2 regions of the Clostridium senegalense genome follow, and region 2 is predicted to be linked to the other one. Evidence: riboswitches for the same ligand, from Rfam matches in the RefSeq annotation. Region 2 holds a riboswitch; the other holds the start of a gene.
What was found. A riboswitch is a leader RNA that binds a small molecule or an ion and turns the genes downstream of it on or off. The one in region 2 is predicted to bind lysine.

Region 1: another riboswitch for lysine. It lies ahead of lysA (diaminopimelate decarboxylase); the one in region 2 lies ahead of KQI36_RS11820 (amino acid permease).

The regions. Positions count from the first base shown of each region.
Region 1 covers NZ_JAHLNC010000001.1:1,008,362-1,012,551, reverse strand. The annotation lists gene KQI36_RS04755 (phosphate propanoyltransferase) at 1-639, shown strand, start outside; gene eutM (ethanolamine utilization microcompartment protein EutM) at 753-1,043, shown strand; lysine riboswitch at 1,311-1,487, shown strand; gene lysA (diaminopimelate decarboxylase) at 1,614-2,909, shown strand; gene KQI36_RS04740 (ABC transporter ATP-binding protein) at 3,475-4,190, shown strand, end outside.
Region 2 covers NZ_JAHLNC010000006.1:167,575-171,764, reverse strand. The annotation lists gene orr (ornithine racemase Orr) at 1-58, opposite strand, end outside; gene KQI36_RS11820 (amino acid permease) at 455-1,900, opposite strand; lysine riboswitch at 2,092-2,265, opposite strand; gene KQI36_RS11815 (ligand-binding sensor domain-containing protein) at 2,373-4,190, opposite strand, start outside.

The sequences.
Region 1 (4,190 bases), on a different contig from region 2:
GAAGAATTACTAAAGGTTTTATTAGAAGCTGTAAAGGATAAAGGATCAAATGCTACAATTGGTGGAAATTCATCTGAAATTCCAGTAGGTGTTTCTAATAGACATGCACATCTTTCACAAAAAGATATAAATACTTTATTTGGCGAAGGTTATAACCTTACAAAACTTAAAGATTTATCTCAACCTGGACAATATGCATGCAAGGAAACTATAACAATTTGTGGACCAAAAGGTGCCATTGAAAAGATTAGAATCCTTGGACCAGCAAGAAGTAAGTCTCAAATTGAAGTGCTAATGGGAGACTGCATTAAACTTGGAGCAGCACAATATGTAAGATTGTCTGGAGAATTAAGCAAAACAGCTGGAATTACACTAGTTGGACCAAAAGGTTCTGTTCAGCTAGAAGAAGGTTTAATAGTTGCACAAAGACATATTCATATGACACCTGAAGATGCTAAAAATTTAGGCGTGTGTGATGGAGAGATAGTATCAATAAAATTTGATGATTTAAGAGGCGGAACATATAGCAACGTCGCTATTAGAGCTAATGATACTTCAAAGCTTGAATGCCATCTTGACATAGAAGAAGCTAATGCAATGGGCATTAACTCAAAATCAAAAATAACAATAGTAAAATAAGAAAACCACAAGATTAAAATAAGAGTTTATAATTAAAAAGGTAATATCATTAAAATAAGAGTTTATAATTAAAAATAAAATAAAAAAATAACTATATTTAGGAGGATTTTCAAATGAAATACGATGCATTAGGAATGATAGAAACAAAAGGTTTAGTAGGAGCAATAGAAGCAGCAGACGCTATGGTTAAAGCTGCAAATGTATACTTAATAGGTAAAGAATATGTTGGAGGCGGACTTGTAACTGTTATGGTTAGAGGAGATGTTGGAGCTGTTAAAGCTGCTACAGATGCTGGAGCTGCTGCTGCACAACGTGTTGGAGAATTAACATCAGTTCATGTAATACCTCGTCCACATTCTGAGGTTGAAGTAATTCTTCCAACAGCTAAAGAAGCTACAAAATAGTATTTTAATTAAAATAAAGGAGTTATTGCAAAATTAACTTGTAAAAGTTAATGGAGCAATAGCTCCTTTTTATAAAAATTTAGTTAAATAAAATCAGATTAATTATTTTAGGTTAATAATAGAAAATAAATATTTTATAAAAAGATTTGCATATGAGTTTGTTAGTACAAATATAAGTAGAAATAAAATAGATTTATATTAAATAAAATATAAAACTGTTGACAAATATAAAAATCATATGTAAAATAACGTATTAAATAAAAGAATATTGATTGTAGAGGTCGCGATAGTTATAAGTACCAATAATGAGGTAAGCACAATGATTTATTGGAAAAGGAGTTATCGCCGAAGGATATAACTTATGCTTTAAGGTTATATACCTGGGTATGTATAAAATATATGCATAACTGTCACAAGTTTAAATTGTGTTGAGCTACATTTGAGGAATAAATGGTATATTTATATTGATTTTATGTCCCCTTAAGTGTTACTTAAGGGGTTTTTTATATTTAAAAAGATATACACACCCTGTAGCAAAAGCAAAATACCAAAAATTGGGAGGAAACTATTATGAAATTACAAGGAACTATGTTGGTAAGAGAAAATGAATTGTATATAGGGGGTGTAAGTTGTAAAGAACTTAGAGAAAAATATCAAACACCACTTTACGTATTTGATGAAGAGTTAGTTAGAAATAACTGTAGAGAGTATGTAAAACATTTTAGAGTAAATAAAGAAAATAATAGAGTGGCTTATGCAGGTAAAGCATTTTTACCTATATATATGTGTAAGTTAATAAATGAAGAAGGGTTATATCTTGATGTAGTATCAGGAGGAGAATTATATACAGCATATAAGGCCCAATTCCCTATGGAAAAAATATTATTTCATGGAAATAATAAAACAATAGAAGAAATAAAAATGGGTGTAGAACTAGGAGTTGGAAGATTTGTTGTAGACAACTATTATGAATTAGAATTATTAGAAAAAATTTGTGAAGAAAAAGGTAAAAAGCAAGCTGTTTACTTTAGGATAACTCCTGGAATAGAAGCGCACACACATGAATATATAAAAACTGGACAAATTGACTCTAAGTTCGGATTTACGTTATCAAATGGAGAGTTATATAACGCATTAGAGAAATTGAATAATTATAAAAATATAGAGTTGGTAGGGATACATGCGCATATAGGGTCACAAATATTTGAAGTAGAGCCGTATTTAGATGAAGTTAAAATAATGATGAACTTAGTAAAAGAAATAAAGGAATCCTATAATATAGATATAAAAGAAGTAGATTTAGGTGGAGGGATTGGGGTTTATTATACGGAAGAAGATAAACCGAAAACAATAAAAATATTCTGTGAAGCTATAATAGAAAAAACAGAGGAAGTATGTAAAAAAATTGATATAAAAGTACCTATTTTAATAATAGAACCAGGAAGGTCAATAGTAGCAAATGGGGGAAGTACAATATATACAGTAGGAGCTATGAAACATATAAAAGGTATAAGAACTTATGTAAGTGTAGATGGTGGAATGACAGATAATATAAGACCATCTTTATACCAAGCAGGATATGAATGTGCAATTGCTAACAAAATAGGGGAAAAGAGAAAAAACCAAGTTACAATATCAGGTAAGTGTTGTGAAAGTGGTGATATACTTATAACAGATACTAATATTATGGACATAAAAAGTGGAGATATATTAATAGTTTCATCAACTGGTGCATATGGATATTCAATGGCATCAAACTACAATAAAATAACAAAACCAGCAGTAGTATCAGTACAAAATGGAAAAAGTAAATTAATATGTAAAAGACAAAGCTATGAAGATTTATTTAAATTAGAAGTAGTATAAAAGAAAAAAATTAAAAAATAGAATGTTAAAGTTAAACCCACAATTTTAGAAATTAAAATTGTGGGTTTATAAAAATATAGAAATATAAAAAATTAATTTGTAAGAGCTACAATAGGTTATTTAAAGTTTATTATTAGTTAAGATGTCGAAATAAACAGAAAAAGATATATACAACTATTCGAAATATTAATAGTTAAAACTTATCTATTTTAAATTTAAAAATTTTAGAATAAATATTAATTAAAAATGAATTTTATAAATATTTTATAATTTTACAACAATAAATATTTTCTATAATAATTACTTTAAAAATTACATTTTATGTATTTGAAAACAGTGAAACAAAAAAAATATTTAAAATTATAATATTATATTAAATAAATTATCATTAATAATAAAAAAATTTAATAAAATAAAATTTTTTTTAATAATTATATGAATAAAATTACATTTATTCAATAAAATTATTTTAATATAATTATTTGACATATATATTTTTTTTATATATTATTTTAGTCACAAGAAAAAATATACATGTCAAATAATTTTTTAAAGGAAAGATTTTATGAATATAAAAAAAGATGACAAAGAAATAATAAATAAGATAATACAATTATTTAAACCATATAAGTGGAAAATAATACTAGTTATTACTTGCATAATAATATCATCTGCTTTAAGTTTAATAACTCCGTTTATTAATCAAAAGTTAATAGACGAAGGGTTAGTTATGAAAAATTTTGATATTATTACAAAATATTCTATATATACATTGATGTTAATAATTATTATTCAATGTCTGGGTATAGTTGAAACTAAATATCGTTCTTATATAGAAAATATATTGTCATATAATCTTGAAAAAGAAGCTTTTAAACATACTTTAAAACTTAAAATGGATTTTTTTTGTAGTACAAATTATGCAGAAATAATGAGTAATTTAAGAACTGATATCAATAATATATCTCAAATAGCTAACCAAAGTACATTTTATATTGTTACAAGTATTTTTAGAATTATGGTAGGAATTGTAGGGTTAATAGTTATAGATTGGAGACTAAGTATTTTAGTGATGGTAGTAACCCCAGTAAGGTATTTCCTTGTTAAATATCTTGCTAAGAAAAAAAAGAATATATTTGAAGAAATGATTGAAAATTATGAAAAATATTATCGTTGGTATGGTGATACAATTGGTGGAGTTAAAGAGATAAAAATTTGGGGATTAGAATCATTAAAAACTGGTGAACTTATAAAACAACAAAGAAATATAATAAGACAAAA
Region 2 (4,190 bases):
TGCAATTATGTGCTAACTTATTCAAATCTACTTCTATACAAGGATAACTTCTTCGCATATTCCCACAACCCCCTATTTAAAGCCCTGTTAAAACATATTATGTATTTTAATAATATGTCTTACGTATAACTATATAATTTTTTTAGATAATTTAAATTCTTTTATTATTTTAATCAAAATATTTAGAATTTATAATTTATTATTAGTATAATAATACCATTAAATCACATTATTTCATAGCTGCTACACTATCATTCTACATATTTTTTGAAGGATATCTTGCCAATAACATAATTCCATTCACATATACATTAAAGAAAAATTTAAATATTACATGTAATTAATAGATAGTGAAGAGTTTTTTTAGGCTTAGGTTACAACCATAAAGTTATAATATAATTTCAAATAAAATATTTGTTCAATTTTATTATCCTCTCCACTATCTACTTTTTAATTATGCTATTTTATTATTATTTTCATCTTTTTCATTATATTTCAAATCAACATCTTCTAATTTTACTACTTTAGTCTTATTTTTAATTTTATATCCACCATATAAAATTATAAATAATGGTAATCCAATATAAGATGCTATCAATCCTTGCCAATCTATTGTATCCCCACTTAAATAACTATATCCTTGTCCTATTATTATTATTACACACATTACCAATGCAATAATTGGTCCTAATGGGTATAACTTAGCTTTATATTTTAAATCAGATAATTTTTTATTTTGTGCTATATAAGCTCTTCTAAATCTATAGTGACAAAGTGCAATACCTACCCAAGCTATAAATCCTGCTAATCCTGATGCCGCTACTAACCACACATAAACTGTATTTTCTGCAAAAATTCCTGTTAAAAAACATATTGATGCAATACAAGTAGTTAATATTATAGCATTAACAGGAACTCCTTTTGAATTGGTTTTTGCAAAAGTTTTTGGTGCCATTCCTTCTTTAGCCATAGCATGTAACATTCTACTTGATGCATACATTCCAGAATTTCCTGCTGATAATATAGATGTTAAAATTACAGCATTCATTATTGATGCAGCCATAGATATTCCTGCCCTTTCAAAAACAACCGTAAAGGCACTCTGTTCTACTCCTAACTCTGTATAAGGTATTATAGCCCCAATAATAACAATCGTTCCTAAATAGAATATTAATATTCTCCAAAATATAGTACTTACTGCTTTAGGTATAGTTTTCTCTGGATTTTCACTTTCAGCTGCTGCAACACCAACAAGTTCTGTTCCCTGAAAAGCAAATCCAGCTAATAAAAAAATCATAAATATTGAATTCTTCCCTCCAACAAAAGGTCCTCCATTTGCAGTAAAGTTTTTAAATCCTATTTTTTCTCCGCCTATTATTCCTAAAATAGTTAAAACTCCAATTAATAAAAATATTATTACTGTTATAATTTTTATACTAGCAAACCAATATTCTGATTCACCAAAAGCTTTAGAAGATAATAAATTCAACCCTACTATTATAGTTAAAAATACAATACTCCAGATAACCGGCTTTACATCTGGAAACCAATATTTCATTATCAAACCACCAGCTACCATCTCTGCAGCTATTGTTATTGCCCAGTTATACCAGTAATTCCAACCAAGTGCAAATCCCAATGATGGATCTATAAATTTTGTTGCATAAGCACTAAAAGAACCAGATATAGGCATATATGTAGCCATTTCACCTAAACTAGTAATTAAAAAATATACCATAACACCAATTAACCCATATGCTATTAGTGCGCCTCCTGGCCCTGCCTTATGTATGGTATCCCCCATTGCAAGAAATATGCCTGTCCCTATTGCACCTCCCATTGCAATCATGTTTAGGTGTCGTGATTTTAAACCTCTTTGTAACTCTTCATTGTTTTTCATTACGCTTCCTCCTTATGGGCATTTTATTAGGTAATCCATAATAACTGCTCAATTATTAATTCCCATAAGTAATTAACCAAGATACATACACATTGAATAAACTGAATAATTATTCACATTTTAAAAAAGAAAAAGCCATAAGCATATACTTATGGCTTCGAATTCCTTTTAAAAATAATCTTCAAAGTTTATAAAGTAATAGCCCTCCACAAAATATTTTGTGACAGTTTTATATATATTCTATATAAAACCAGCCAATAGCCTTAAAGCATACACTATTAACTTCGGCAAAATTCCCTTTCTTATTACTTCATCGTGCTTATCTCCATAATAATACTCTTTAATTTTGCTCCTCTATCTTAATTATTTACTTTTAATATATGTATTATTATGCATCCTTTAAACTTTTAAGTCAATAGATATTATCTTTTTCAGAATTAAATATATATTCTTTTTTTTCATTCATTAAACATTATTGATAAAGTGGCAAAGTTATTATAAACTCACTTCCTTTACCTAATTCACTTTTCAACTCAATAGTTCCTTTATGAAGTTTTATCAATTGCATTGTAAGTGTTAATCCAAGCCCACTTCCTCCATGCTCTTCTGACGATTTATCATAAGCTTGTGAAAATCTATTAAATATACTTTCATGATTCTGTTTGTCTATACCAACACCAGTGTCTCTTACAGATATTGAAACAGTATCACCGTTATCAAATATCTTTATTTCTATAAGTCCACCTCTATTAGTAAATTTAACTGAATTTCCTATTAAATTAATAATACATCTTTCAATATCACTTGGATCACACTCTATAATCTTTTCCTCAATCTCAGGATCAATTATAAGCTCTATGCCTTTATCCTCTATAAATTCTTTCATAGATAACGCTAATTCCTCAACTAAATAAACTATATCTACCTTTTGTATATGAATTTTATAGCTTCCTGAATCAATCTTAGATGTATCAATTATATTATTTATAAGCCTTAGCAATCTATTAGAATTCTTTGTCATGACATCTAAATAGTATATCATTTTTTCATTTTGTATTGCTATTCTATCTATAGTAAACCTATTTAAAAGTTGAAGTGTAGACATAACAACATTTAATGGAGTTCTTAATTCGTGCGATAAATTAATAAAATAGTTATTTTTATATCTCTCTGTCTCTATTAATTTGTCATATAATTTTTTATTTTCCTTTAATTTTGTATTAAGTTCCAAAGTTCTTTGATGAACCATCTTTTCTAATATATTTACATAATTCCATATTATATATATAAGTAAAGTTAATATTAAAATATAAATAAAATATGCAATAGGAGTTTTCCAAGGCGGATTCATTATATTTATCGATAACTTAGTTTCCTCACTCCAAACCCCTGCAGTATTTCTTGCTTTAACTGTAAATACATATTTTCCTGGTGGTATATTAGTGTAATTACCGTAATTTCTATTTTTACAATATACCCATTCTTTATCAAATCCATTTAATTTATAGCAATATTCAGTTTTAGATGTATTATTGTATTCTGGAAGAAAAAATTCTACATTAAAGTGATTTTCATTATATTTAAGTGTAATGTTTTTATTATACTTTAGTATATTTCCATTAAATAAAACCTCTTTAATAACTACCTTTGGAATATAATTATCTTGATTCAGATTTTTAGGATAAAATGTATTAAATCCATTAATTCCACCAAAAAACATTTCTCCTGATTTACTTTTAAACATAGAATAAGAATTAAATTCATTACTTTGCAATCCATCTGTTACATTAAATTTTAAAAATTTATTTTGTTTTATATCTAACTTTGACATACCATTGTTAGTACTCATCCATGGATTTTGTTCTTCATCTATAAGAAGACCATAAACAAAATTATTAGATAATCCTTCACTTTCTGTATATACTGTAAACTCCTCTGTTTTAGGATTAAATTTATTTAATCCATAATTAGTGGCTATCCATAAATTTCCTACATCATCTCCCCTTATACATTTAACACTATTCATACTTAAACAATTATCATCCACTATATGACTTGTATAATTTTTCACTGTTCCTTTTTCTCTATTATATTTTATAATTCCACCATTTAAGGCAGCTCCAATCCATAAATTTCCTTTATCATCTTCATATATAGATGTTATGAATTCATCTGTCAATCCACCCTTTTTAAAAATTTCTTTTTCTTCTTTAAATACTCCATTCTTATCCCTGCAAGTTAGTCCATTTCTTGACCCAATCCACATATTATCTTTACTATCAAAATAAAT